DNA from 3 places in the Bacillus sp. JJ1533 genome. Region 1 is predicted to be linked to each of the others. Evidence: riboswitches for the same ligand, from Rfam matches in the RefSeq annotation. Region 1 holds a riboswitch; each other region holds the start of a gene.
The links. A riboswitch is a leader RNA that binds a small molecule or an ion and turns the genes downstream of it on or off. The one in region 1 is predicted to bind cobalamin.
Positions count from the first base shown of each region.

Region 2: it holds a riboswitch for cobalamin, as region 1 does, so the genes downstream of both, V7138_RS20495 (sigma-70 family RNA polymerase sigma factor) here and V7138_RS10165 (DUF4430 domain-containing protein) in region 1, are expected to answer to the same signal.
Region 3: it holds a riboswitch for cobalamin, as region 1 does, so the genes downstream of both, V7138_RS17550 (ribonucleoside-diphosphate reductase subunit alpha) here and V7138_RS10165 (DUF4430 domain-containing protein) in region 1, are expected to answer to the same signal.

Region 1 covers NZ_JBALOV010000020.1:77,262-85,195, reverse strand. The annotation lists gene V7138_RS10185 (cytochrome c biogenesis protein ResB) at 1-463, shown strand, start outside; gene ccsB (c-type cytochrome biogenesis protein CcsB) at 466-1,638, shown strand; gene V7138_RS10175 (response regulator transcription factor) at 1,827-2,543, shown strand; gene V7138_RS10170 (ATP-binding protein) at 2,540-4,324, shown strand; cobalamin riboswitch at 4,421-4,638, shown strand; gene V7138_RS10165 (DUF4430 domain-containing protein) at 4,805-5,230, shown strand; gene V7138_RS10160 (ECF transporter S component) at 5,230-5,733, shown strand; gene sigX (RNA polymerase sigma factor SigX) at 5,846-6,397, shown strand; gene V7138_RS10150 (hypothetical protein) at 6,369-7,604, shown strand; gene V7138_RS10145 (peptidoglycan DD-metalloendopeptidase family protein) at 7,744-7,934, shown strand, end outside.
Region 2 covers NZ_JBALOV010000038.1:70,505-78,438, forward strand. The annotation lists gene V7138_RS20490 (ABC transporter substrate-binding protein) at 1-922, opposite strand, end outside; cobalamin riboswitch at 1,083-1,284, opposite strand; gene V7138_RS20495 (sigma-70 family RNA polymerase sigma factor) at 1,387-2,130, opposite strand; cobalamin riboswitch at 2,271-2,462, opposite strand; gene fabG (3-oxoacyl-ACP reductase FabG) at 2,553-3,290, opposite strand; gene V7138_RS20505 (phenylacetate--CoA ligase family protein) at 3,362-4,753, opposite strand; gene V7138_RS20510 (cobalamin B12-binding domain-containing protein) at 4,811-5,215, opposite strand; gene V7138_RS20515 (acyl-CoA mutase large subunit family protein) at 5,253-6,959, opposite strand; gene meaB (methylmalonyl Co-A mutase-associated GTPase MeaB) at 6,981-7,922, opposite strand.
Region 3 covers NZ_JBALOV010000034.1:889-8,822, reverse strand. The annotation lists gene V7138_RS17570 (5'-nucleotidase C-terminal domain-containing protein) at 1-2,712, shown strand, start outside; gene V7138_RS17565 (GNAT family N-acetyltransferase) at 2,841-3,380, shown strand; gene V7138_RS17560 (VOC family protein) at 3,419-3,829, opposite strand; gene V7138_RS17555 (GNAT family N-acetyltransferase) at 3,987-4,496, shown strand; cobalamin riboswitch at 4,596-4,791, shown strand; gene V7138_RS17550 (ribonucleoside-diphosphate reductase subunit alpha) at 4,824-7,226, shown strand; gene V7138_RS17545 (ribonucleotide-diphosphate reductase subunit beta) at 7,242-7,934, shown strand, end outside.

The DNA of each region.
Region 1 (7,934 bases):
TGATTTCTTCTTTAATGATAAAGGTGAACCGGCAACTAAAACAAAGATTCCTAATAACCCTGCTTTTGTGTTTAATATGTATGCTCCTGATAAACCTGAAGGAGAAATCAGCTTTGTAGCTATTCAACAAAATATAGAACCTATGGGTGATAATAAATACAAGATGGCTTTTGCAGGAATAGAAATGAAGAATGTCTCTGGATTGACAGTCAGAAGAGATTTTACATTGTGGATTCTAGCTGTAGGTGGAGCAATTTTCATGATTGGAGTTATCCAAGGTTCGTACTGGCATCATCGCCGTATTTGGATTCAAAGGAAAAATAACGAGGTTATTGTTGCGGGTCATACCAATAAAAACTGGTTCGGCTTAAAAAATGAAATACGATATGTTCTTGCAGACACGGGTATCTCGGAACCTATCGATCAAGTTGATGCGAAAAATAAGGAAAATAAGGAGGGATAATAATGGCTGAATTAAGCTCAAATCTACTCTATGCTGCTTTTATTCTCTATCTTGTGGCAACCTTTGTCTTTGGTGGGGCAATAAGAGATAAAAAAAGCGCAAATGGATATAACCGCTGGTCACATCTAGGGATTATCATCACCATTATTGGATTTGCTGCACAGGTAGGCTATTTTATAACACGATGGATTGCATCTGGACATGCGCCTGTTAGTAATTTATTTGAATTTATCACATTCTTTGGAATGATGTTAGTCCTGGCATTCATCATCATTTATTTTATTTATAAAACAAGTATACTAGGCCTTTTCACTTTACCTATTGCATTATTAGTTATTGCATATGGTAGTATGTTTTCGAGAGAAATCTCTCCTCTAATTCCGGCATTACAAAGTGACTGGTTACATATCCATGTTACAACTGCTGCTTTAGGTCAAGCAATATTATCTATCAGCTTTGTAGCTGGTATTTTATATCTATTAAAAACAGTTGATCAGTCTGTAAGAAGCAAGAGTACATTTTGGTTAGAGTTTGTGATGTATGTGTTAGTTGTTGTTGTAGGATTCGTCGCAATTACAACTGCCTTTGGCGCAATGAAATATGAATCTGTCTTTTCTTGGGTTGATAAAGAAGGCGCAACTGCGGAAATGGTGTATAAATTACCTGCATTGGTTGTACCAAATGAAGGTGAACTATTAACAGATGGTAAGTTTTCAAGTGGGATTGAATTGCCAGCCTTATTAAGTGCTCGAAAAGTTAACACAGTTCTATGGTCTATAATTTCAGGTTCAATTCTATATGGATTACTTCGGTTAATTTTACGAAAACGCATCGGTGCAGCATTACAGCCATTAACTAGACGGTTAAATTTAGATTTAGTAGATGAAATCGGTTATCGTTCGGTTGCAATCGGATTCCCTATTTTCACACTAGGTGCATTGATTTTTGCTATGATTTGGGCGCAAATTGCCTGGACACGTTTCTGGGGTTGGGATCCAAAAGAAGTGTGGGCTCTTATTACATGGCTCTTCTATGCCGCATTCTTACACTTAAGGCTTTCCAAAGGTTGGCATGGTGAAAGATCTGCGTGGCTTGCAGTAGTAGGTTTCTTTATCATTATGTTCAATACCATTTTTGTTAATTTAGTTATTGCAGGATTGCATTCATATGCATAAAAAACAAGCCTTCATCTGTTGATGAAGGCTTTGTGCTTATAAAAGTACTTTCGTTTGTGTCAGAATTTTGACTTTTCCACTGTCATAGAACACTAGTGTGATTTATGTTATAGCAAATTATGAATTTTTTATGTACGATAGATATGTAAAGAAATATTCTTTCGGAAAGAAAATGGAGGAATAAAAAAATGGAAAACGAAGCAAAAATTTTAGTTGTCGATGATGAGGAAAGAATTCGTCGTCTACTTAAAATGTATTTAGAGAGAGAAAATTATGTGATAGAAGAAGCAGACAATGGAAATGAAGCTTTGGAAAAGGCATTAAAAAACGAATATGATCTTATCCTTTTGGATCTCATGATGCCCGGAAAAGATGGTATTGAAGTATGTCGTGAGTTGCGAGAAAAGAAATCAACTCCAATCATTATGTTAACTGCCAAAGGCGAAGAAGTGAACCGTGTCCAAGGTTTTGAGGTTGGAACGGATGACTATATCGTAAAGCCCTTTAGTCCAAGAGAGGTTGTTCTGCGTGTAAAAGCATTGTTAAGAAGAGCTTCCCTTACAACCTACCTGCAAACTGAAACAACGGCTAAGGATATTATTGTATTCCCGCATCTAACAATTGATAATGATGCACATCGAGTCACGGCAGATGGCAAAGAAGTGGGCTTAACACCTAAGGAATATGAATTGTTATGCTTCTTAGCAAAATCTCCAGATAAGGTATTTGATCGTGAGCAGTTATTAAAAGAAGTTTGGCACTACGAATTTTTTGGTGACTTACGTACGGTTGACACACATGTAAAACGCTTGCGTGAAAAGTTAAATAAGGTATCACAGGATGCAGCCAAAATGATTGTCACTGTTTGGGGCGTTGGTTATAAATTTGAGGTCGGCCAGGAATGAAATTTTGGCGAAGTGTTGTAGGAAAACTATGGGCAACCATTCTTTTATTGTTTTCCTTTGTATTATTTGTATTATCCGTGTTATTCATGGAGTATTTTGAAAATTATCATATCCAAGAAGCTGAAAGAAATTTAACCCAACTAGCAGCAAATATAGCTGTCATTATGGAACAGCACGAGGATAAGGATGTTGCACGAAACATTGCGTGGGAACTTGTGAATGATGAAACAAAGGTCATTATTGTTGCAGATGAAAGCACATATTGGGTATCACCCGATCGAAAATCACTTGCAAATATCCCTGTAACTTTATTAACAGATGATCCGGACCTTAAACTTGTTATCTCAAATGACCAAAACAAAAGTAAAAAAATAATCCTTCCTGAAAATGAAAATGTGAATAACCAAGGCCAAGAGTTATTTGTTGTCGGGGCTCCACTTCATATTGAGGATGACCAAAAGGGCGCAGTATATCTATACCAATCATTAGATGTTGTACAACAGACAACACAGCATACCACGCAATTTATCATCTTAGCGGCAGGTATCGGGATAGTTCTAACGACTGTATTTGCCTTTTTCTTATTAACTAGAATTACGGCTCCTTTACGTAAAATGAGAGAAGCTGCAACCGAAGTCGCAAAAGGTAAATTCGATACGAAGGTTCCGATTCTTACCCATGATGAAATTGGTGCTTTAGGACTGGCCCTTAATCAAATGGGAAGGCAATTAAAATATAATATGAATGCTCTTAATCAAGAAAAGGAGCAACTTGCAAGTATTTTAAACAGTATGGCAGATGGTGTTATCACGTTAAATCGGGATGGAACAATTTTGGTTACAAACCCACCCGCGGAACGTTTTCTTCAGGCCTGGTACTACCAACAGGGCATGTATCAGGATGTTGGTGAAGAACTCCCTCCTGAAGTAAAGGATTTATTTCAACGAGCAGTTTCCTTTGAAAAGGAACAGTTTATTGAAATAAGCCTTCAAGGAAGAACATGGGTTATTTTAATGAGCCCACTCTATAATCAGACATATATTAGGGGCGCCGTTGCGGTACTGCGTGATATGACGGAGGAAAGACGGTTAGATAAGCTTCGCGAAGACTTTATTGCGAATGTATCACATGAGTTAAGAACGCCGATTGCTATGTTACAGGGCTATAGTGAAGCAATAATGGATGATATAGCAAGTTCTGAAGAAGAGAGAAAAGAAATCACGAAAGTAATCTATGATGAGTCACTACGTATGGGGCGCCTAGTTAATGAATTATTAGATATAGCAAGAATGCAGTCTGGTCATATAACTTTGGATAAAGAAAATGTTGATTTCGATTTATTTATCGACCGAGTGATTCGAAAATTCCACGGATTAGCTAAAGAAAATTTAATTACATTAACTGCGAAAAAAGAAGAAGATATCGGAGAAATTGAAATAGATCGCGATCGGATTGAACAGGTATTTACTAATTTAATTGATAACGCGATAAGACATACTGATGAACATGGTAAGGTGGAGGTTCATGTGACAGGTCAAGAAACATCGATAAAAGTCGATGTTAGGGATACTGGGTCTGGTATTCCTGAAGAAGATCTGCCGTTTGTATTCGAACGTTTCTATAAGGCGGACAAGGCAAGAACGAGAGGAAAATCGGGCACTGGGTTAGGACTTGCCATTGTTAAAAACATTATCGGTGCTCATAATGGAAATATATCAGTTCATAGTAAGCTTGGTGAAGGAACAACCTTTACATTTGTAATTCCTCGAAAAAGTGAATAAATTGAAAAAATGTGGCGAAGATTCTTGTTTCATACGAAACATTAATCTTGTAAAATAATAATTCTTCTTGTAATATGAAGAAGGTTAATAAAAATGAATAAAATCAGATATATAGGTGTCGAGGATTTATAAAAATTCTCAAAGACTTAATAGGGAATCTGGTGTAACTCCAGAACTGCCCCCGCAACTGTAAAAGTGGACGAAATGAGAAGAACCACTGTATGAATGGATGGCAATTGCTGTTCATCATATGGGAAGGACTCAAAGTAGGTTGAAGCTTAAGTCAGTAGACCTGCCTAATTCGAACGTTTTTTAATTCTTCGGGGTGTGGGAATTAACAATAAAACAGCTACATGCTTTTTTGTTGTTTTTCTCAACTTATTAACAAAGCTCACCCGTTGTGGTGAGCTTTTTATTTTGGTATCAAGTGCTTCAAGTACTTATATATAAATACGATATAACACAAAGGGGAACTAGGACATGAAAAAATTATTAGTTGCTTTACTTTCAGTGGGATTATTATTTGGATGCAGTAATGACCAACCTACAAATGATACATCCAACAATAACAATGACTCGTCTGAAACTGTTAAAAAAGAAGAAAAAGCTGAAATTGTAACTGTTGTGGTCTCTAAAAACAATGGAGAAGAAGTTATTGAAGAAAAAGAAATCGAGATTGAAGCAGGAAAAGAAGTTACCGTAATGGAGATCATGCAAGAAAACTTTGAAGTCGAAACACAATTTGATGGTGCATTTATTGCAAGCATAAATGGAGTTGCAGGTAGTGAAGAAGAAAAAACATCATGGTTCTATTCTGTAAATGGTGAAGAAGCAATGGTCGGGGCAAATGAGTATAAATTAGAGCCTGAAGATAAGATTGAATTTGACCTCCATAAGTGGGAATAATGAACTTATCTGTAAAAAAACTAACGCTTTTATCCATGCTAATCGCCTTGTCCGTAGTAGGACGGATTGTTTTTACTTTCATACCGAATGTTCAGCCTACTACAGCTATTATTATTATTACAAGCTTATTTCTAGGACCAGTTTACGGTGTGGTTGTTGCCGTTTTTAGTTCTGTATTATCAAATCTTGTAATGGGGATGGGATTATGGACAATTGGCCAAATCTTTGCATGGGGGATAATTGGTTTAATTAGCGGTTTGTTACAAAAATATCGTGAACGAATTCCAGTTGTGTTGCTTGCTGGCTATGCGGTATTCTGTGGTTTTCTCTATGGCTTCGTCATTTCAATGCCATTATATTTGTTTTCGGGAAAATTTCTTGCCTATTATATAGCTGGACTACCATTTGATATGAGTCATGCAATCGGGAATGGACTATTTTTTCTCATTCTTTATCCAATCTTAAGACTATTATTCTTAAAAAATGTAATAATCGCAAAGTAAGGAAGAATATTACCAAAATATTCTTCCTTTTTTCATGAAAACATACTATATTGGGAGTGTAACTTTTTTTACAAAACATACGACTAATGAAATGAACGGGAGGATTTGCAAAATGGATTCCTTATTTGAGGAACTATATGAAAAATATCATCACGATGTCTTTTCCTTCTTATTTTATATGGTAAAAAATCGTGAACTGGCTGAAGATCTCGTTCAGGAAGTTTATATAAGAGTTTTAAAATCATATGATAGATTCGAAGGGAAGAGCAGTGAAAAAACATGGTTATTTTCAATTGCACGACATGTTGCAATTGATTCATTTCGGAAACAGAAAGGCTGGAAACAAAGAATCATGGATTCCTTTGATTGGAATCGACAAGAAGTAAGAGATATTGCTCCACTTCCAGAAGAAATAGCATTACAGAATGAGCAAGTTCAGATCATGTACCGCTGCTTGGACCACTGTACAACCGATCAACGTCTAGTACTAATATTACGATATATCCAATCCCTTTCCATTGCTGAGACTGCTAAAGCTCTAGGTTGGACAGAAAGCAAGGTAAAAACAACTCAGCATAGAGCCCTTAAAGTCTTAAAGACTTATATGGAAGAATCTGGTGTAAAGGAGGGTGTAGATGATGAAAAAATCCGAGTGGAACGATGAACACCTAGAGCAGCTGCTATCGCAAATGCCAACAATAAAAGATAACCGTAAGCCACAAGAGATTTATCAAAATATAACCCTTAAAATGAATAAACGAAAGAAGAAAGTTTGGATTGTTCCAACCATTGCATCTGTGGCAGCAGCCCTTCTGTTATTCATCTTAGCTCCTTCTTTGATGAATAATATGAACAGTTCAAGCTCCGACTCTGCTGAAATGGCACAAGAAAATTCAAAGATTGCGATGGATACGGAGAAAAAAGAAGCAGCTTCAAAAGATGAATCAATTAGTGCTTTGCAAGAACCTGAAGAGCCAAAACAAGATGATGATGTTGGTATTTTTTCTTCTGAGGAAAAATCAATCCAGGGCTATGCAGTGAATAGTATAGAAGATAATCAAGTTCTTTTAACATATGGGGTACTTTTAGGTGGTGCTTCGTTTCCTTCAATTATTTCTGTCGTAATAGAATCCAACGGAGAAAATGTTGTAGAACAATGGCAAAAGAATGTACCGATAGTCAATAATTTCTTTCGTGAACACAGTGATTTAGGAATTGATGAGATTCCAGAATCGTATTTTTCGGATTTTGAAGAAATTGTAACAAAAGATAATTCAAAAGCTGTTAGGATTGATGTAAGTAATTCGGTTAATACAGAGTCCTTTGCAACTGCTGAAACAAGTCATTTTAGCATCACTGTTGATTCGTTTCGATATCTGTCAGAGGATTATCAGCATGTGGAACTTTTTCAAAATAACCAACAGGGTATTTATGTAGGGCAGACTGGTATATTGGAGAAAAATATTGATATCGAAAAAGATACAAAAAAAGCTTATTTATACTATGTAAGTGAGGAATCCAATTATAAACTTTTGGCTCAAACATATAATGATTTTAAAACAATTGAAGAAGCGTTGGATGTTATGAAAGTAAAGTTTGAAGAAAGTGAGTATGCACTTCATCCTACTATCATATCTGAAATAAAAGAAATTAATAAGGATGGTACTAATTTAGAGGTTCACTTCAGTAATGATGCAGTTTTAGAAAATACGGATAATTATATCTTAATGGTAGATGCAATTATGCTGACGGCTAAGGAATTTAATTTTGATTCCGTTACATTTTACGGAAATATCGATCAAATTGGAAATGTGCGATTTGGCGAACCGACACCGGTCCCGCTAGCACCAAATCCGTTAACATTACAATAAAGAGACACTCTGTTGTCTCTTTTTTTGTTTATTTTAAAAGTATACATGCATTTTTTTACATAATTTAAGAAAACTTTTCAAATAATGATAGGGTGTTAAATTTTAAACCACAATTGTTCATTTTTTGAGGAGGATATAAATGTTTTTTAAGGGTAGACGAATTGCTATTGTTACCGTAACGGCAATTTGTATAAGTTTTTTCTTTTTCAATACTTACAGTACGTACGCACAAGAAAATGCAGCAGATGCAACAAAAGAGTGGGCATGGCCAGTCATAGGGACAATTACTGATACTTTTGGAACTAGACAAGGGAATCATAAAGGCTTAGA
Region 2 (7,934 bases), on a different contig from region 1:
ATACTTGTTCATTTTTAACGGCTGGAACCTCTTGCCATCCACTACGAGAATACACTTCATTTTCAGGTTCCTCTACGTAATAACCGTATGTCGTAATAATAACCTCTGGGTTCAAGTTAACAGCTTCCTCTTCTGTAAATTTCACCCATCCTTCTTGGTCTTCCGCAACATTAATTGCCTGGATGGACTCTAGCATTTCATGCATAAATGTATTTGTTCCTGTTGTAAAAATATCTGGGGCAGGGGATACTTCCACCCAAACTCTTTTCTTATCTGTAATTTCTTCTTGAGCTTTTTCTTTAATAGCTTCTAGGCGTTCCTTCATATCCGTAATAATTTCTTCTGCTACTCCTTGTGTTCCTGTCGCAGTAGCAATCATTTCCATTATGCTATAAGCCCCATCAAAAGAATCAGCACTTCCAGTAATAACAACTTTGATACCAGCTTCCTCAAACTGTTCTAGTATGTCTGGATGATTCTTGTAGTGATAGTCAGTCGCAAATACGACATCAGGTAAAAGCGTTAAGATAAGTTCAACATTCATATCTTGTGCGCCAACTTTTTGAATATCTAAAACTTCCTCTGGATAGTTATCATAGTCAGATACACCAATAATTTTTTCGCCTAATCCAAGTGCAAATAAAATCTCTGTTGTACTTGTTTGAATAGATACAATTGATTCTGGTTCGGTTTCAATTGTAACTTCCCGATCGACATCATCTGTAAATGTTACAGGGAATCGTGCTTCATTTTTCTCTTCTTTTTCATCTTGATTATCATTTGATTGTTCTGCTCCAGATACTTCAGGCTCAGCTTGTCCAGTCGTCTTCTGGCTTTGAGCACCACATCCCGCTAAAATTGTCATACTTAACAAAAAAATAATACTGATTAAGACCCACCTTTTAAGAATAATGCCTTTCATTTTCTTTTCCTCCTACGATTTTTTCAGCAATTAAAAAACGCCCTTCCTATGGAAAGGCGCGTATAAGGTACATATATATGAGCTTGCAGAAAATTAAGCATAATGTTTTCCTGCGAACTACGAACATTGATGTACTTTAAACAATCCCATTCCTCGAGGAAGTTTAAACTCCAAATAGGCAGGTTCCTGACTTACGATTTAAGCGATTGGTCAAGCCTTACTATGCAGAATTGCACAGTGGGACATTTAACCATCCTCATCGATCACAGTGGCGGGACCGTGTTGGATTCACACCAACTTCCCTTTTAATCTTAAATAATTTCTACTAAACTATTTAAGAAACCTATTTGTCTGTGTATTCTAATTACTGTTAACATTATAATAGTATAGCGCAATATTATTGTCAAAAATTTCGAACTTTTTTAAGACATTTTAATAATCGTACCATTTGTGATTCTAGTCTTTTAACTAACTTCCATTTTCCTTATCTTCTTAAAAGCATTCACCATGTGTCTCTGGACCATAGAATTTCCACATCCAATCATCTTGGCAATCTCAGTTTTATTAAAACCAAGAAAATAGTATAGATGCAAAACTCTTTTTTCATTATTATTTAAACAAGGCATATAATGTTTAATTAGTAAACTGTTAATCACCTTTTTCTCAACATCTTCAAAAGGACCTTTAATAAACGCCTGGTTTATTTCCCCTGTTTCTTGGAAAACACTTACTAATTCTTGCATCCCATAAACTAATTCAAAAGCTTCATTACGGGAGATTTGAAATTCCTTCATTGCATCACTTATAGTTGGGTCTTTTCCAAACTTTTCTCGAAAGAAGTGATAAAAAGTCATATATTTAGGATACAGCATTCTAATTTTTTGACTTATAACAATTGAATTTGATTGGTTAGAACGCGAAAAGTTTCTAATTTCTCCTTGTATACTTAAATATAAATATCTAACCCATTCACTTGGATCACGGTCTAAATCTAATTTTTTTAGACCATTGAATAATCCTATTAAACAAGCTTGGTATAAATCTTCCCATTCCACTTTGTTCTGCAGCATAAAAACGGCTGGGTTTTTGGTATATGATTTAATAACATACTTAATGAATTTTTCAGCTTCCGCACTTCTTAATAAATCATCCATAAAATCGATGTCATTCTTAGCTTTAAACAAAGTGTCCTTTTCTTTTAAAATCATAAGAATCCCCTTACCTTTAATTATTGAGCGCACTGATAAAATACTCTTCATTAAAGGTGGACCTTAGAAACAGCACAATTTATTAAAAATTATAATACTACAAATTTTTATGTACCGTTCATCTACTCCACCCCCGTAGAGTGTGAAACATAAACAAGGCAAGTCTCCTGACTTGTGCTTCAACCTACTTTGAGCCTTCCCGTGTAAATGCCTTACAGCATTTTTACACAGTGGTTTTCTCATTTCATCAGCACTTACAGTTGCGAGGGCAGTCCTGGATTCACACCAGGTTCCTTTTTAAGTTTCTTTACACCTTATTTATATATTTTATGAAAGACTCATATCATCTAGTCTTCACACTTAGCATCCTATGTTTTTGTAAATATTTTATAAAAAATAGTAAGTTAACTTAATTTTAAAGCCTACATTACTAGACCACCATCAACACTAAGTATTGTACCGTTTATAAAACTGGCTTCATCAGAAGCTAAAAATAGGTATGCTGAAGCTATATCTTCTGGTTTACCAAGTTTTCGTAAAGGTGTCTTATCCTTCATCATATCCAGTATCTTTTGTGGCATTTTGGAGGTCATATCTGTTACAATAAAACCTGGTGCCACCGCATTAACTCTGATTCCTTTTGGCCCAAATTCCTTTGACCAACTCTTGGTCATCCCAATAACACCTGATTTTGTAGCAGCATAATTGGTTTGTCCCACATTACCGTATATTCCTACCACAGAAGAAGCGTTAAGGATTACACCTGAATTCTGTTCCATCATATACGGAGCTACAGCTTTTGTGCATTGGAACACTCCAGTCAAATTAACGCCAATTACTTTCTCCCAATCTTCTGTTTCCATTTTTGTGAGAAATCCGTCTATAGTGATTCCTGCATTATTGATGAGTATATCTATTTTCTTATAAGTATTTACTACTTCTTGAACCATCGAGTTCACTTCTTCTGAGTTTGAAACATCCGCTCGGCAGAAGCTAACCTCTCCGTATTTAGTTAGTTCATCTATTGTTTTGTTACCTGCTTGTTCATTAACATCGCTAATTATTACCTTTGCACCTTCTTCTAAAAACTTCTTAGCAGTTATTTTCCCTATTCCATTGGCACCACCGGTAATAAGTGCTACTTTTCCATCTAATTTCATTAATTAACACTCCCAACTTGTTTAGAAGCTTAGAGAATTTGAATGTACAGCGCTGTATCCTTATAATTTTTTTATTCTTTAAATTGTCGTTTATCGATTACGCGTTTTGCTTTAAACTGTGTTCTTTCGAGCGTTCCAAGAGGGAGTAATTCAATGTTAATCGTCACACCTGTCTCTTTTTTTAGTTCCCTGGAGATCCTTCCTTCCAATTCCTGGTCACTAAGTGTTCCAATTGTTTCACACTGTACCGTTACTTCATCCATAATATTGTCACGAGTTACAATCATGACAAATTCATCACCGATTCCTTCAATCCTTCTAATCACATTTTCAACTAAACTAGCGTAAACATTTACTCCTCGGACTGTTACCATATCATCAATACGTCCATATATTCCTTTTGGTAAACGTGGATAGACACGACCACATGAACAAGGCTCATCAGTCCAAGTAGTTAGATCACCTGACCAGTAGCGGATTACTGGTTGGGATGTCCTCTCTAGAGGGGTATAAACAGGTACTCCCTCACCACCAAACGGGACACGTTTTTTAGTATCCTTATCCACTACTTCTGTATAAACAACGTCTTGCCATAAATGCACTCCCTGACGATGCTCACATTCTGAATTACTCATCCAAGGAGTTACTTCCGCCATTGTACCCGAGTCTATGCAAATCCCACCGAATACCTCTTCAATTTTCCTCTTCGTTGATGGTACTCCTGCACCTGGTTCTCCAGAGAAGAATAAGATTCTAAATCCGAACTCTTTTGGGTCAATTCCTAGGCTCTTTGCTTTTTCAGCTAGATACAAAGCATAGGATGGCGTGCCATAAAACACTGTAGGCTTTACTTCTTTTAACCATGAAACGGCTTTCTCTGTTTGGCCTGCTTGCCCAGCCCCAAACGGAAATGTCTGTGCCCCAAGACGTTCTGCGCCAATAAGAGCGCCCCAGCTTCCAATATATAAACTAAGTGGTGATCCGATAAATACTAAATCACTAGGACGTACACCAAAGCTCCACATGATACGTGCATGCTGGTAAGCTATCCGATCCCAATCATCTTTACCAAAAGAAAAGACAGTCGGTTTTCCTGTAGTGCCAGAGGTTCCCTGAATACGGTGAACCTCTGAGCGTGGGATACAAACATTAGAACCAAATGGCGGGTACATCTGCAAATCTTCTCTTATCTCATCTTTAGTTGTAATAGGCACATGTTCAAAGTCTTTTAAACTATTAACATCACTAGGAAGAAAACCTGCTTTCCTCCATTTTCTTTGATAGAAACCGGAATTTTCGTAAGCGTAATTTAATACATTCTTAATTTTATAGAGTACTAATTCATCAAGTTCCTCTTTAGTTGCCGTTTCAATTTCTCTGTCCCAATATATCTCATCTTTATCCGGAATATAATCATTGTCATACATTGGTGGCCATTGCTTTATCATAGAACTTTTCAGCATTTTATCCCTCCATTTTTCGACTTAAATAAAGATTTAAGAAAATAGCTAGTGAAGATTCTACTTAGCCTCATATGCTTTTCTTTTGACATTTTCTCGAATCGTATTTGCCATAACTTCTATTCTTGACTCTGGTCCAAATACTTCCGCTATACCAGCTTCCTTTAGTAAAGGAATATCATCATCAGGAATAACTCCCCCCATTATGATAAGAACATCATCTAGGCCTTTTTCTTTTGCTATTTCAACAACTTTAGGTCCTAATGTTAAATGATTGCCTCCTAAAGTACTTAATCCAATTACATCTGCTCCTTCTTGGATTGCGGCATCAACGATTTGCTCTGGAAATTGATTTCCGAGATATACAACTTCCATTCCCTCATCCCTAAGCATTCTTGATACTACAAGTGCTCCACGCCAATGAATATCTAAACCCAATTTAGCCATCACTACTTTTATTTGCATACAGAAAACCTCCAATATTGTTGTTTTTTTAGTCCGATTAAACTAGAGGGAACTGCCATAGTCCGAATTCTTCACGGAATACCTCTTCGATTTCACCTAATGTTGCATAAGCCAATACAGCTTCCTTTATATACGGCATTAAGTTTACATCTTGGTGACATTTCTCTCTCAATTGAGCTAAAAGTTCCTGAACTTTTTCATTATCCCTTTTTTGGCGAAGGTTTTTTAATTTTTCTTTTTGTATCTTTTCAGCATTCTCAGGATATCTAAAGACTTCCACATCGGTTTTACTGTTTTCAGTAGGAAAGTAATTCAGACCTACTATTTTATATTTACCACTCTCAATATCCTGTTGAGTTTTGTACGCAAAATCTGAAATTTCTCTATGCAGCCAACCTGATTCCACTACTGATACTAAGCCACCCTTGGATTCGATTAGTTCGATATAATCTCGAATTCGCTGAGCCATTTCTTGAGTTAATTTTTCTACAAAATACGAACCAGCCAATGGATCTACCGTATTGACCACATTTGTTTCAGCTTGAATGATTTGTTGTGTTCTAATAGAGATTAATGCAGACTCCTCTGTTGGAGCGGAATAGGCCTCATCATAAGAATCAATGTGTAGAGATTGGGCGCCACCAAGTACAGCAGCAAGACCTTGAATAGCTGAGCGAGCAATATTATTTAGTGGCTCAACTTTAGTTAAAGTGATTCCAGCTGTTTGGACATGGAAACGCATTAATTGAGATTTATGTTCTTGAGCATTAAAGCGATTCTTCATTACATCATGGTAAACAAGTCTTGATGCTCTACATTTTGCTATTTCTTCAAAAAAGTCATTAAACAAGTTCCAAAAGAATGATAATCTTTTGGCAAAATCATCAACTTTATTTCCTCTTCTAATTAACTCCTCTGTAGTAGCAATTGCGTTTGCTATTGCACATGCTACCTCTTGAACAGCTGTTGTTCCCGCTTCTCTTAAGTTATAGCCGTTATAACTTACCGGGTTCCATCTTGGTAAATTTTTGCTAGCATATTCAATTGCATCACATTGTAATCTGAATGATGCCTTCGGTGGTAATACTTCAAGAGAGCTGCCAATTGTCGTTTCCATTAAAAAGTCGTTTTGGTTTGTACCTGATAGTTTTTCTAATGGAATACCTTTCTTTTCTGCCATCGCAACAAACATAGCCATCACAACTACGGTTGTACTTGGCAAGTGTGTTACAATATTACTTGAAATTTCATCAATAGGGATACCTTCATATAGTGCTTCAATATCCTCCAATGAATCAATGGCTACTCCTGCTGCTCCTACATGTCCTTCCCCTTCTGGATCATCAGAATCATACCCACGAATCGTTGGTAAATCTAGAACAACACTTGTACCTGTTGCACCATTTTTAAGTAGGAATTTAAAACGTTCGTTGGTGTCCTCTGGAGTCCCATATCCAGCTATTTGTCGAACTGTAAATAACCTACCGCGGTACATATTAGGGTATACTCCCCTTACAAAAGGTTCCTCTCCAGGGAGACCGATATCCTTTAAATAATCGATATCTTTAATATCATCTGGAGTATATAGTAGATTAATAGGAATACCAGAATCGGAGTAATATTCTCCTTCACCAGCTTTGTCTTTTAGTGTTTTCTTGGCCCATTTTTCTTTTTGAGTTTCAATTTCCTTAATTACTTCCTCATTAAAAAGTGCTTCTTTCTGATCCACATTATTAATAGTCATATAAATTTACCTCCACTGAATTTATTTAGAAACTAAATTATTGACAATCTCATGAGAAACTGTAATTGGATCGAGCCTGCCGTATTTAACTTCTTCAATTTTTGCTTGCAGTTCTTTATTTGATTGAATCATTTCCCTTGCTTCATCTGAGAGCAAACCTAAAACGATATTTTTTAATATAGTAATATTTCGATCTTCTCGTTTATTCTTCCACAATTCTGAGTTTTGTAGATACTCTCTGTGTTCATGGATTTTTTCAATTAATTCTTCAATACCCTCTTCACTCGTAGCAATCGTTTTAAGAACGGGTCGCTGCCAATCTGTTTTTCCTAATTCTCTAACCATCATTTTTAGGTCTCTGACACTTTCATTAGCTCCCGGTCTATCTGCCTGATTTATTACATAAAGGTCGGCAATCTCCATAATCCCTCCCTTTAATGTTTGTAATGAATCACCTAAACCAGGGACATTAACTAAGGCTACGGTGTCAGCTACTTTCATGATTTCAAATTCCACTTGGCCTACTCCAACCGTTTCAACCAAAATAACGTCTTTTTCATATGCATCTATTACATTTACAATATCGGCAGTTGAAGCGGCTAAACCACCAAGGTTTCCTCGGGTTGCCAAGCTTTTTGTAAACACATTAGGCAATTTAGATAATTCCTGCATTCTAATTCGATCACCTAGTAATGCCCCTTGAGTAAATGGACTGGTTGGGTCCACACAAACTATACCTATTGAAAGCCCCTGTTTGGCTAATACCTTACACATTTTACTGACTAAAGTACTTTTACCCGCTCCAGGTGGTCCTGTGATCCCTATGATATGAGCTTTACCTTTTCGAATGTAACTTTCTTTAAGAATTTCTACACTTAACGGAGTATTATTTTCCACCTCCTTTAGAAATTTCCCTAATGATACATCGTCCTTCGTATTAAAAGAATCGACTATAGATTTCAAGAAAACACCTCC
Region 3 (7,934 bases), on a different contig from region 1:
GTAACTGAAGTTCAAGATAACAATGGTCAATCTGCTGGAGATGCTGCTGCAAATGAAAGCTATGAACGTTTAATTCAAGCAATTGTTGCTGCTGGCGGTCCTGAATATGAATATTTAAACATTGACCCTATTAATAATGAAGATGGTGGAGCACCAAATGCAAACATCCGTGTTGGATTCTTATATAATCCGGATCGTGTTTCCTTACCAGAGGGCATCTCAGCTGGTGATGCAACAACAGCAGTTGGTTATGAGAATGGTAAATTAACTCATAACCCAGGTCGGATTGACCCAACAAACCCTGCATTTGATAACAGTCGTAAACCTTTAGCAGCACAGTTTACCTTCCAAGGCGAAGATGTTGTTGTTATTGTAAATCACTGGAATTCAAAATCTGGAGACACTCCATTATTCGGTTCAACTCAACCACCCGTTTATGCTAGTGAAGTCCAACGTAAACAAATCGCAAATATTGTTTATGACTTTATAGAAGAAATTAAAGCTGATAACCCTGATGCGAATATCGTATCTGTTGGTGACTATAATGACTATCAATTCTCTGACGCAATGAAAATATTTGAGGGCGAATTGATGACCAACATGATTAACCATGTTGAACAGAGTGATCGTTACACATACTTGTTCCAAGGTAACTCACAAGTATTAGACCATATTGTGGTATCAAACAACTTAGTACGAAGTACTGAAATTGATATTTTACACATCAATGCAGATTTTACCGATATGGCCGGACGTGCAAGTGATCATGACCCGGTAATGGTTCAAGTAGATTTAAAAGACAATTTTGATTTAACTGTTATGCATACAAATGATACGCATGCTGCCTTAGACAACATGCCTAAGACTGTCACAGCAGTGAAGGAAGTGAGAGCACAAAACCCTGAAGCACTTCTATTACATGCAGGTGATGCATTTACAGGGACCTTATATTTCAATGAATTTCAAGGTGCAGCAGATTTAGCGATGATGAACTTATTGGGCTTTGATGCAATGACCTTTGGTAACCATGAATTTGATTTAGGTTCATCGGCTGAAGGACATCAAAAATTAGCCGAATTTATTCAAGGTGCAACATTCCCATTTGTTAGTGCCAATGTGGACTTCTCGAAAGATGATAAGTTCAATGGAATATTCAATGATTCTATTGAAGCTGACTTTAATGATGGTCAAATTTACAATGGAATTATCAAAGAAGTAAATGGAGAGAAAGTTGGTATCTTTGGCTTAACGACAGAAGAAACAGCCGACATATCTAGCCCAGGCTCCATTGTATTTGAAAACTACATTGCAGAAGCAGAGAAAGCAGTACAAGACTTTGAAGCACAAGGTGTTAATAAAATTATTGCATTAACTCACATCGGATATGACGATAATGCAGCAATTGATAATGATTTAATTCTTGCTGAAGAAGTGGAAGGCATAGACATAATCGTAGGTGGCCACAGCCATACAACCTTATCTGAACCTGTAGTTGTTGCAAAAGACGAGACACCAACAGTAATCGTTCAAACAGGGAATGCCAATAGTAACCTTGGTGTTTTAAATGTTGAATTCGATGAAAATGGTGTAGTAATAGGACATGATGGTGGCTTAGTTGCAATCGGCAGTCAAGTGGCTGATCCTGAAGCAGCAGAAGTATTAGCACCATTCAAAGCACATGTTGAAGAGGTAGCTCAAGAAGAAATTGGTGTATCTACTCCAATTGAATTAGAAAATCCTCGTACAAATGGGGATAATTCAAAACCAAGCGTACGTAAAAATGAAACAATTCTTGGAAACTTGATTACAGATGGTATGCTTAAAAAAGCAAAAGAATTCACTGGTGAAAATGTTGTAATGGCATTGCAAAACGGTGGTGGTATCCGTGCTGCTATTAATGAAGGTCCTATCACTGTTGGTGAAGTCATCACCGTTCTTCCATTTGCTAACACATTAGCTACGATGGAAGTAACAGGTGCTGAGCTTAAGGAAGCATTTGAAATTTCGGTAAGTAGATATCCTGGAGAAAATGGTGGCTTTTTACATGTAGCGGGAGGTAAGGTAGAATTTGATTCTTCTAAGCCAGCAGGGGAACGTGTAGTTGAAGTTTACATCGAAGATTCCAATGGAAAACTTGTTGCAATTGATGATAATACTACGTACATCGTTGCGACGAACGCATTCACAGCTAAAGGTGGCGACGGCTATGATGTGTTTGCAAAAGCTTATGAAGAAGGTCGTGTAACTGATCTTGGACTTTCCGATTGGGAAAACTTCCGTGACCATTTAAAGTTCATTGGTAGTGAAGGAATTCCGACTGAAATTGAAGGCAGAATCGTTGATATTTATACAACTCCAGGCGAAGAACCGGAAGAACCTCAACTTGTTGTTGTTTCTCCAGAAGTTGAGAGAGGAAACAAATATGTGGTAACTGCCAATGATTTGAGTGATTTAACAGATGAAGCAACTGTTAGAGTTGAAGTTCCTGCTAAGAAAAATGCAATTTTTGTGTCATTACGTTCCGAGGCTATTGCGAAGCTTAAAGAAGCGAATGCTGAATTAATCGTTTCAAATAGCGTCAGTGAATTTAACGTTTCAGCATCTAAATTGCCAGATGGTGAAATTGAAATTAAAGTGCAGAAAAACAATCGCAGTGGCGCTTATGATTTCACAATCAAATCCGAAGGAAAAGGATTTCAAAAGCTCAATTAAAATAAAAGGCCATAGAACTTGTTTCTATGGTCTTTATTGTGGAGAAAAACAGCGTGTATATCTTAAAAAAGGAAATGGATACGTAATGTTGAATTATTATATTAGTCGATAATTAAGGAGTCATTCAAATGATTACGTATAATTTATTAAAAGGAAAAAAGGTTGAACTTGTAAGATTTAAGGCTGAGGATGTTCAGACAATTGTAAGTTGGTATGAAGATCAGGAGTTTCTTAGAAATTTAGATACGTTGCCATCTTTCCCCAAACATCCTTCAGACTTCAAAGAGTGGATTGAGCAGAAAAATGAAAAAGCATTTGTTTTCGGAATTAAAGAGCTAGCCACTGAAAAATTAGTTGGCTTTGTGGACATTGACAGTATTATATGGCCACATCGAAATGCATGGCTTGCAATTGCAATTGGTGGGGATGGTAACCGAAATAGGGGACTTGGATATGAAGCGATGGTACTTGTTTTAGATTTTGCCTTTCAGGAGTTAAATCTCCATAGAATCCAATTAACCGTGTTTCAGTACAATGAAAGAGCAATCGCTTTATATGAAAAGCTAGGCTTTGTCAGGGAAGGAACTTCGAGGGAATTTTTAGAACGAGATGGAAAGCGTTTTGATATGTATTTTTATGGTCTGCTAAAGCACGAATGGAAAAAATAAACTCAAATCCCCCATAAAATCAGGGGGATTTTCACATTTTACTGTTTTTCAAAGTTTAGGTCCCAAATAATCCCGAATTGGTCCTGTACTTTTGCATATTTAGCTCCCCAGAAAGTATCCTGTAATTCCATGAATACAGTTCCTTTTTCTTTTAAATCATTAAAAGTTTTAGTAATCTCTTCTTCACTTTCAAATTCAATTACGAGGGAGATGTTGTTTCCAACGTTAACCGTTTGGTCTGGAGAGTCATCTGATACCATTAACAAGAAATCATTCTTTTTGAATTTACCGTGGATCAGTCTGTCGTTCGCCCAATCCTGATTCTCATAACCTGCTTTAGCATATGTTTGAACATCTAAAATTTCACCATTAAATATTTCTTTGTAATAGTCCAAAGCTTCCTTTGCATTACCGTTAAACATTAAGTACGGAGTTACTTGACCTTTCATTTGCAAAACACTCCTTTTGATAGATTTGCCAACTATCCTACACTATGTTTTCTATTACCAGAAGAATTCATACTCTGTTGTATATTTTTTCCTTAAATCCCATTATAATTAAATCAAATAAAAAACGCAAGAACAAATGTTCTTTAGGAGGGGTAATGTGAATATCAGAAAGCTTATACCAGAGGATGCTGAGTGCTATTGGAAGCTACGATTAAAAGCATTAACTACGGATCCTGATGCATTTTTAGTTACGTATGATGAGGCAATAAAGAAGGAAAATCCAATAGGAGAATATAAGAAAAGCTTTCAATCTGAAGAAATCTTAACGTTTGGTGCATTTGAAGAAGAACATTTAGTTGGTATGGTCACTTTAGTTCGGGAAACACGTCAAAAAATAAGACATAGGGCTAACATAGTGGCAATGTATGTTGATGGTAATAATAGAGGGAAGGGTACGGCCAAGGCATTGCTAAAAGAAGCAATTAAGATAGCCCGAAATATTCCTGAAATCGAACAACTTTATTTAACGGTAGATTCTGAAAACACACCGGCTAAGGAATTATATAAAAACCTAGGATTTAAAATATATGCAGTCGAGAAAAAAGCAATGAAATATAACGGCCAATATCGTGATGAAGAGCATATGGTATTATTTCTTGAGAAATAATTTTGTCAAAATTTGTCTTGCCAAAAGTAGAGTAGTCACTTATTATTAAATTCAATAGCATATATTGAGAGAATTTCAATTTTAAAAACTACATATTGTGTTTTGCCTTGAGAAAAAGATGCCAATAGGCTTAATAGGGAATCTGGTGGAAAACCAGAACTGCCCCCGCAACTGTAAATGCTGACGAAATGAACATGCCACTGTATAAGCTAACTCCAAGTGGGTACTTATATGGGAAGGGTTCAAAGTAGAATGAAGCATAAGTCAGGAGACCTGTCTTTTTTCTAAAGATGTTTCACCTTCTTCGGGGATTGGGAAGATGAAACGATGGCGACAGGTGGGCTCTTTATTCTTGCTCTCTTGGTGTTATCGTTTCATCCGCTCAATTCAATTGAGCGGATTTTTTGTGTTTTACAAAAAAAAGTTAGGGAGAGAATTACTTTGAATAGCACAATACAAAGGGAATTGGATTCAGTTATACACTCGCTGGATTATGCTGAAAGAACCTATCAACTCGAAACAACTGAAATAAGAAACAAACTGCAAGGAATGAAATTTTCAACATTTGAAGCAAACCAACATGCTCTTTTTTATTCCTTAAACAAAATTGCTATGGATCAGCCCAACTGGACCTATTTAGCGGCACAACTATATTTAAATGAGCTCTATGAGAAAGCAGGAATAAGTCGCAATTATAAATGTGCCCAAAAATACGGCAGTTTTCATGAGTTAATCGAGGAACTAACGAACAAAGGAATTTATTCTAATGATCTACTAGACTCTTATACCAAGGACGAGATTACAGAACTCGGCAAGCATATTGACCCTACTAAAGATCTTCTATTTACATACATCGGCTTATTTTTACTAGCGGACCGATATCTTGCAAGAGATTATGAACGAAATATATATGAACTACCACAAGAGCGGTTCATGATAATCGCTATGACCTTAATGCAACATGAAAAGAGGGAAGCTCGGCTTGAATATGTTAAAGAAGCATACTGGGCATTAAGTAATTTGTATATGACTGTAGCCACTCCTACATTATCAAATGCAGGTAAAAGCTTTGGTCAGCTCTCCTCTTGTTTTATTGATACGGTTGAAGACTCACTTGATGGTATTTATTTAAATAACTGGGATATTGCTAGATTATCAAAAGATGGAGGAGGAATAGGCGTTTATTATGGGAAGGTTCGGGCGCTCGGCTCCGACATAAAAAAATTCAAGGGCAACTCTTCTGGTGTTGTTCCATGGATTCGCCTTATCAATGATACAGCCGTCAGTGTCGACCAATTAGGCCAACGTCAAGGAGCAATAGCGATCTATCTTGATTTATTCCATAAAGATATCATGAATGGTTTCCTTGATTTAAAGACAAATAACGGAGACGAACGAAGAAAGGCTCATGATATTTTTACAGGGGTATCCGTTCCAGATTTGTTTATGAGAAAGCTACAAGAAGTGGATGAAAACGGGAGGAGTATTGGAGAGTGGCATACCTTTTGTCCACATGAAGTAAAGCAAATCATGGGATGGAAGGATGAAGACGGAAATCCATTAGGGCTCGAAGATTTCTACGATGAAACGGATGAAAAATATTTCACTTTAAAATATATGGAAGCTGTCAATCATCCACTTTTACCGCGTAAGTCCTATCGGGCAATGGATGTAATGGCACGCATCATGGTTGCGCAATTAGAAACAGGGACACCGTATATGTTTTACCGTGATGAGGTAAACCGGCAAAACCCGAATAAACATCTTTTAGGTAAGGGACGAACTGCGATTTTTTGCAGTAATTTATGTACGGAAATTGCTCAAAATATGTCAGCAACAGGCATTACGAAGGAGTATGCAGATAAAGAAGGAAATATTGTAATCATTCGAAAACCAGGTGATTTTGTGGTTTGTAACCTTTCTTCTATTAATCTGCCAAGGGCTTTTCAGGAAGATGTACTTGAACGCTTAGTTGGTATCCAGGTAAGAATGCTTGATAATGTCGTCGATTTAAATACTATTTCGGTTAAACAAGCAGATATCACCAATAAAAAGTTTCGTGCGGTTGGATTAGGAACATTTGGCTGGCATCATCTTTTGGCACTAGAGGGGATTTACTGGGAATCAGAAAAGGCTGTTCAATTTGCGGATAAGCTCTACGAAGATATTGCCTATTATGCGATTAAAACCTCGATGGAGCTTGCAAAGGAAAAAGGCGCTTATTCCAAATTTAAAGGGTCTGAGTGGGAAACGGGAGTTTATTTTACAAGAAGAAAATATGCTTCTGCACGTTGGAACAAGCTTAAAGAAAAGGTTTCTCAAAATGGGTTAAGAAATGGTTGGCTCATGGCGGTTGCTCCTAATTCATCGACAGCGAAAATTGGTGGGTCTACCGATGGGATTGATCCAATTTATGCAGCTGAGTATGCGGAAGAGAAAAAGAATTTTAAGTTTAAAGTGACCGCACCTGATATCAATCATAAAACCTATGAATTTTACAGGAAAGCACGTCATGAAGTAAATCAAATGTGGAGTATTAGGCAAAATGCAGCACGCCAGCGTCATATCGACCAGGGCATTAGCTTTAATCTGTATGTTAGACATGATATTAAAGCAAAGGATCTCTTGCAGCTCCATCTAGAGGCTTGGAGTCAGGGATTAAAAACAACTTATTATGTCAGAAGTACATCCCAAGCAGAAATTGAAGAATGTGAACTATGCCACAGTTAAGGGGGAATAGAATTGATGACGAAAAATCAGCCATTAACAAAAATAAAATTATTTAATCCGGAGTTTCCGAATAAATCAACAGGCATTATTAATGGGGAAACCTCGGGACTATTGAATTGGAATGATATTGCATATCCACAAATGTATACTTTGTATCAAACCTTGCTATCGAATTTTTGGAAAGCACAAGAAATTAATATGCAAGATGATATCAAACAGTGGGATCAGTTAACTTCTACTGAAAAGGATGTATTTTTGCGAATAAACACTCAGCTTGCATCGTTAGATAGTTTGCAAACACCTACAATGAACCAGGTTATGGATTATGTAACGGATTCAAGTTTTAAAGCGATTTTTGCAGTGATTTCACAGCAGGAGGCTGTTCATAATGAATCCTATTCCTATATATTGAGTTCACTAGTACCTTTGTATGAACAAAAGGAACGTTTTAATCAGGCAAAGGATGATCCAATTGTTCGGAGAAGAAATCAGATAATTCTTGAATCTTACGAGGGATTCAGGGAACATCCGACTCCAGAAAATCTGTTTAAGCTCGCCATCAACTCGATTAACCTTGAAGGAATCTATTTTTATGCAGGTTTTGCTTTTTTCTATAATCTTGCAAGACAGCAAAAAATGCTGAAGACGAGTACAATGATTAGCTATATTCAAAGGGATGAAATGCAGCATGCGTATTTCATCGCTCAA